DNA from 2 places in the Pseudomonas sp. LG1E9 genome. Region 2 is predicted to be linked to the other one. Evidence: predicted binding sites of a transcription regulator. Region 2 holds the regulator's gene; the other holds the start of a gene.
The links. The regulator sigma-54, encoded in region 2, starts transcription at its own class of promoters, with help from an activator protein. The targets are predictions, from matches to a motif close to ANTGGCATNNANNTTGCTNT.

Region 1: the regulator sigma-54 is predicted to act here: its motif matches at 1,437-1,456, upstream of flgB (flagellar basal body rod protein FlgB).

Annotation. Positions count from the first base shown of each region.
Region 1 covers NZ_CP029983.1:5,410,585-5,413,891, forward strand. Annotated here, with positions in the region: gene flgD (flagellar hook assembly protein FlgD) at 1-523, opposite strand, end outside; gene flgC (flagellar basal body rod protein FlgC) at 540-983, opposite strand; gene flgB (flagellar basal body rod protein FlgB) at 987-1,394, opposite strand; gene cheR (protein-glutamate O-methyltransferase CheR) at 1,629-2,456, opposite strand; gene DNK50_RS24780 (chemotaxis protein CheV) at 2,502-3,307, opposite strand, start outside.
Region 2 covers NZ_CP029983.1:1,720,993-1,724,299, forward strand. Annotated here, with positions in the region: gene rapZ (RNase adapter RapZ) at 1-270, opposite strand, end outside; gene ptsN (PTS IIA-like nitrogen regulatory protein PtsN) at 273-737, opposite strand; gene hpf (ribosome hibernation-promoting factor, HPF/YfiA family) at 750-1,055, opposite strand; gene DNK50_RS08070 (RNA polymerase factor sigma-54) at 1,131-2,624, opposite strand; gene lptB (LPS export ABC transporter ATP-binding protein) at 2,822-3,307, opposite strand, start outside.

The DNA.
Region 1 (3,307 bases), 2.6 Mb from region 2:
CACCCGCGTCGTTCTTGCCATCCCAGATAAAGTCCGAGGTGCCGGCGCTCTGGGCGCCCATGTCGATGGTGCGCACCACGTTGCCGTCTTTGTCGGTGATCTTGATGGCGACGTTGCCGGTGGCAGCAGTCACCGCCACCGAACCGTTCATGCTCTTGCTCGTATCCACCAGGGCCTTGTCGGTCTGGGTGATGATCGAACGCCCTACCAGCGACGAAGCTTGCAGCGCCTGCGAAGAGCTGAAGTTGCTGGAGATTGCATTCACCGAGTCGTTCAGGGTGTTGATGCCTTCCAGGCTGCTGAACTGAGCCAACTGGGCCACGAATGCACCGTTGTCCTGAGGCGACAGCGGGTCCTGGTTTTTCAGTTGGGTGACCAGCAGTTGCAAGAATGCGTCCTTGCCCAACGACTGATTGCCGGTGGCCGCAGAAGCCGTGCTTGCGACATTGTTTGTTGCAGTGCTGACCTTGGAATTGAAAAGGTCCTGGACTGCTGAATTAGTAGTCGTATCAACGATGGCCATTATTTGGCGCCCCTTATCACTGACCCAGGGTCAGGACCTTCTGCATCATGGTTTTGGCGGTGTTCATCATTTCCGCGTTGGTCTGGAACGAGCGGCTGGCGGAAATCATGTCGGCCATTTCCTCGACCACGTTGACGTTCGGGTAGTACACGTAGCCTTTTTCGTTCGCCGCCGGGTGGTTAGGCTCGTAGCGGGCTTCGAGGTTGCTCTGGTCTTCGACCACGCCAAGCACCTGCACGCCTTTGCCGGCTGCGTCCTGCTCCTGAAACAGCGAGTCGCTGCCGCCGTTCTGACCGGCCTGGAACATGGTGGCAAACACCGGGTGACGGGCACGGTACGTCTGGTCAATGCTCGACGACACGGTCTCGGCGTTGGCGATGTTACTGGCGACGGTGTTGAGCCGCGTGGTCTGGGCGCTCATGCCGCTACCGGCAATATTGAAAACACTGGACAGGGACATGGCTTACTCTCCACGCAGGGCTGACATCAGCCCTTTGAATTTGCTGTTGAGCAGGGTAAAGCTGGCCTGGAAGTTCACCGAGTTCTCGGCATACGCCGATTGCTCCAGCTGGGCGTCGACGGTGTTCTGGTCGATCGACGGCTGCATCGGCGTGCGATACAGCAACGACTCGTCACCACTGCTCAGGCCTTGCGCTTCGATATGACGGTTGTTGGTCATGTTCAAGGCGAAGGTGCCGTTCTTGGTCTTGTCCTGCTGTGCGGCGAGCACGGCGGAGAAGTCCAGATCCCGAGCCTTGTAGTTCGGGGTGTCGGCGTTGGCAATGTTATTGGCCAGGACTTCAGCACGCTGGGCGCGGAAGCCCAGGGCTTGTTCGTGGATACCGAGCGCTTTATCGAAGCTGATGCTCATGGCGGAAACCTTTAGGCTGACCTGCTGTTCGTTAACTGGGTTATAGCAAGGCGCATGCCAGTTTCTGAAAAGCCCATGAATCAAGGGGTTGCGAGGAGGTTGCCGGCGGCAATGCCAGAAAAGCGGCAACGGGTTTCCGCGTGGCGCCAGTAAAGCGGCAATGGGGAGTTGCCGCTTTCATCAACTTTGCCGCAGAAACAAATGTGGGAGGGGGTTTGCCCCCCTCCCACATTTTTATTTGGCCTGGTAGATGATCCCCGGGCTGCACTGCACCATCTGAAAGTGATCCGGCAGGCCGTTCAGTGCCTCGGAAGCACCGAGGAACAAGTAACCGCCACGCTTGAGGGTGCCGTGGATGCGCAACAGGATGTCTTTCTTCACTTCTGCCGAGAAGTAGATCAGTACGTTGCGGCAGAACACCATGTCGAACTTGCCCAGGCTGGCGTAGCTGTCGAGCAGGTTGAACGAACGGAACTCCACGCGGCTCTTGATCGGCGCCTTGATCGCCCAACGTCCTGCCCCTTTGGGGTCGAAGTAACGTTGCAGGCGCTCCTGGGACAAACCACGGCCCAGGGCCAGGCTGTCGTACTCACCGGTCTTGCAGTTGGTGAGCATGGTGCCGGACAGGTCAGTGGCAACAATCTGCGCCCCGGCCTTCAACTGGCCCATGTTGGTCCGCTCGAACTCATCGATGGACATCGAGATCGAATACGGTTCCTGCCCCGAAGAGCAGGCCGCCGACCAGATGCGCAAGCGCTGGCCCGGGCTGGCCTTGATGGCCTCCGGCAGCACTTTGCTCTTGAGCACTTCAAAGGGGTAGGTATCACGAAACCACAAGGTTTCGTTGGTGGTCATGGCATCGACCACCATCTCTTTGAGGCCACTGCGCGGCTGCCCCTGGATCCGTTGAACCAACTCGCCCAGGGACTTGATGCCCTGCTGCTCCATCAGTTTATTAAGACGGCTGGATACCAGGTATTGCTTGTTTTCACCGAGCAATATGCCACAGGCTTTTTCCAGGAAGACCCGGAACTGTTCAAAATCCAAATTACCCGTAGACACTGATACCGCCTCTAAAATCGTGTGATCGCCAGGGGAAAAAAGCCCTTAGCTGTGATCTGCTGCCTTGATCCGGGCGACTACCCGGGATGCCAGGTCATCAGGACGGAATTTGGCCAGGAAGTCATCGGCACCGACCTTCTTGACCATCGCCTGGTTGAATACGCCCGACAACGAAGTATGCAGGATGATATGCAATTTTTGCATGCGTGGATCGCTGCGTATCTCAGCCGTGAGGGTGTAGCCGTCCATTTCCGGCATCTCGATGTCGGAGATCATCATCAAGAATTCTTCTTCCGGTTTCTTGCCTTCATCTACCAGCTTGCGCAGGTAATCCAGCGCCTGGCGGCCATCATTGAGCGCCACCACTTCCACGCCGACGGTTTGCAGGCAACGGGTCACCTGCTTGCGCGCCACCGAGGAGTCATCCACCGTCAGCACACGCAGCGAGACCGCCTTGTGCGCCGTTTCGGCATCCACCACACCCACGGAAATCGATTCCGAGGTCGGCGCCACTTCAGCGAGGATCTTCTCCACGTCGATGATTTCCACCAATTGGTTATCGACCCGCGTCACTGCCGTGAGGTAGTGGTCGCGGCCGGTGCCCTTGGGCGGCGGATGAATCTCTTCCCAGTTCATGTTGACGATGCGCTCCACCGAGCGCACCAGGAAACCCTGGGTCTTGGTGTTGTACTCGGTGATGATCACGAACGGGTTTTCGCGGTCCTGCAGGCCAGCCGAACCGGTGGCCAGGGCCAGGTCAAGAATCGGGATGGTCGCGCCACGGATGTTGGCCACGCCACACACCACGGGGCTGGACTTGGGCATGATCGTCAGCTTGGGACATTGCAGCA
Region 2 (3,307 bases):
GAGGTACAGCACATCACAATGGATGTGCTTGGCGCGCACTTCTTCCAGCAATTCCGGGAATCGCGAGAGGTGGCTCGGCAGGTTGCGGGCGTCGATCGAAACGGCAACCAGGGGTTGCGCCAGCTCGGTGTGGATCAGAGCACGTTCCGCCAGCTCTGGCAGCAGGCCGGCAGGCAGGTTGTCGATGCAATAGAAGCCATTGTCCTCAAGAACGTTGAGGGCGGTGCTTTTACCCGAGCCGGAGCGGCCGCTGACGATGATCAAACGCATGGTTACTGCCCGTTTTGCTCATCCAGGACAACTTGGTACAGCGCCTCGTTGCTGCTGGCACTGCGCAGTTTGTCGCGTACTTCCTTGCGGTCAAGCATGCTGGCGATCTGCCGAAGCAGTTCCAGGTGCGCATCGGTGGCGGCCTGCGGGACCAGCAGAACAAACAGCAGGTCGACCGGGGCACCGTCGATGGCGTCGAAATCGATAGGGGCGTCCAGGTGCAGCAGGGCGCTGACAGGTGTTTCGCAGCCTTTGAGGCGACAGTGAGGAATGGCGATGCCGTTGCCAAAACCGGTCGAGCCGAGTTTTTCACGGGCAATCAGAGCCTCGAAGACATCTTGCATCTCCAGCTCAGGCACTTGGCTGCTGATCAGGTTGGCAATTTGTTCGAGGGCTTTCTTCTTGCTGCCGCCCGGCACGTTCACGAGGGAACGGCCGGGGGTCAGGATGGTTTCAAGTCGGATCATGGGTTGGGGGTGTTAGCGGCCAGTGCCATTAAGAAGGCTCTGCTGCTTTTCCTTATGCTTTTTAAGTTGGCGGTCAAGCTTGTCAGTCAAGGCATCAATTGATGCATACATGTCCTCATGCTCGGCATTGGCGACTACTTCGCCACCGGGAATCTGCAGGGTCGCCTCAACTTTCTGCTGAAGCTTGTCGACCTTCATGATGACTTGCACGTTGGTGATTTTGTCAAAATGCCCCTCCAGGCGTTTCAGCTTCAGCTCGACATACTCGCGCAGGGGAGGGGTGACTTCTACATGGTGTCCACTGATGTTGACTTGCATACAGCTTCTCCTTCGTTGCCAGTGCATAAAGCGACGGGTAGGAATACCCGTCACTGGAACGCTGTGGCCCGCCCGTCACATCAAACGCTTGCGCTCGCTGGAAGGCGCGATCCCAAGGGATTCGCGGTACTTGGCGACGGTTCGACGGGCGACCTGAATGCCTTGTGCCTCCAGTAAACCAGCGATCTTGCTGTCACTCAACGGCTTTTTCTGATTTTCCGCAGCAACCAGTTTTTTGATGATCGCGCGGATCGCCGTTGACGAGCATTCGCCGCCTTCGGAGGTGCTTACATGGCTGGAGAAAAAATATTTCAACTCATAAATACCCCGTGGGGTATGCATGAATTTTTGCGTGGTCACGCGTGAAATTGTCGATTCGTGCATGCCTACCGCCTCGGCGATGTCGTGCAGGACCAGAGGCTTCATTGCTTCGTCGCCGTATTCCAGGAAGCCGCGCTGATGCTCGACGATCTGGGTGGCCACTTTCATCAAGGTTTCGTTGCGGCTCTGCAGGCTCTTGATGAACCAGCGGGCTTCCTGCAGCTGGTTGCGCATGAAGGTGTTGTCGGCACTCGTGTCGGCCCGGCGTACAAAGCCGGCATATTGCGGGTTGACGCGCAGGCGCGGCACAGACTCCTGGTTCAGCTCAACCAGCCAGCGCTCGTTGTCTTTGCGCACGATTACATCGGGCACCACGTACTCGGCTTCGCTCGACTCGATCTGCGAGCCCGGACGCGGGTTCAGGCTCTGCACCAGCTCGATGACCTGGCGGAGGTCGTCTTCCTTGAGCTTCATGCGACGCATCAGTTGGCTGTAGTCGCGGCTGCCCAGCAGGTCGATGTAGTCGGTAACCAGGCGCTGGGCCTCAGCGAGCCATGGCGTCTTGGCTGGCAGCTGGCGCAGTTGCAACAGCAAGCATTCGCTCAGGGTACGGGCGCCGATGCCGGCCGGCTCGAACTGCTGGATGCGGTGCAGCACCGCTTCAATTTCGTCCAGCTCAATGTCCAGTTCCGGGTCGAAAGCCTCCAGAATTTCTTCGAGCGTCTCGTCCAGGTAACCCTGGTTGTTGATGCAGTCGATCAAGGTGACGGCGATCAGTCGATCGGTATCAGACATCGGTGCGAGGTTCAGTTGCCACAGCAGATGGCTCTGCAGGCTTTCACCGGCGGAGGTGCGGGTGGTGAAGTCCCACTCGTCATCGTCGTTGCTGGGCAGGCTGCTGGCGCTGGTCTGGTAGACGTCTTCCCAGGCGGTATCTACTGGAAGCTCGTTGGGGATGCGTTCGTTCCAATCGCCTTCCTCCAGGTTGTCCACCGTAGGGGCAGTTTCCTGGTAGGACGGTTCCTGCACGTCCGCGTTGGGTTTTTGCTCGATGTTGTCGGCCAACGGGTCTGCGTTATCGAAGTCGTCGCCTTCTTCCTGGCGTTCGAGCATCGGATTGGACTCCAGGGCCTCCTGGATTTCCTGTTGCAGGTCCAGGGTCGACAATTGGAGCAGGCGGATGGCCTGTTGCAGCTGCGGTGTCATCGTCAGCTGCTGGCCCATTCTCAGGACTAGCGATGGTTTCATGGCAGGGGCTTAACACCTTATTCGCCGGCGCAATGCGCCATCCACGACAGGGCGCGTGAGCGCCAAACATAAGCAAATTATATGCCTGATATCGAGGGCTTTGCCTAGAGCGCGGTAACAATAAAAAACCGGAGGTTCTTATTGACTCCCGCGCATCGGGCAAACGACCTGCCACCGCCTTGTTATTACAGGCGGGTTTACAGGCGAAACTCGTGACCCAGGTACACTTCCTTGACCAGTTCATTGGCCAGGATGGTAGCGGAGTCGCCCTCGGCGATCAGTTGTCCATCGTTGACGATATAAGCGGTTTCGCAGATATCGAGGGTCTCACGCACGTTGTGGTCGGTGATCAATACACCGATGCCCTTGGCCTTGAGGTGATGGATGATCTGCTTGATATCGCCAACCGAGATAGGGTCGACGCCGGCAAACGGTTCGTCCAGCAGGATGAACTTGGGGGCAGTGGCCAGGGCACGGGCGATTTCCACGCGACGCCGCTCACCACCGGACAGGCTCATGCCAAGGTTGTCGCGAATGTGGTTTATGTGGAATTCCTGCAGCAGGCTTTCCAGTTCCTGGCGGCGGCCGTCACGGTCCAGTTCCTTGCGGGTTTCAAGGATGGCCATGATGTTGTCGGCAACCGACAGTTTGCGGAAGATCGACGCTTCTTGCGGAAGATAACC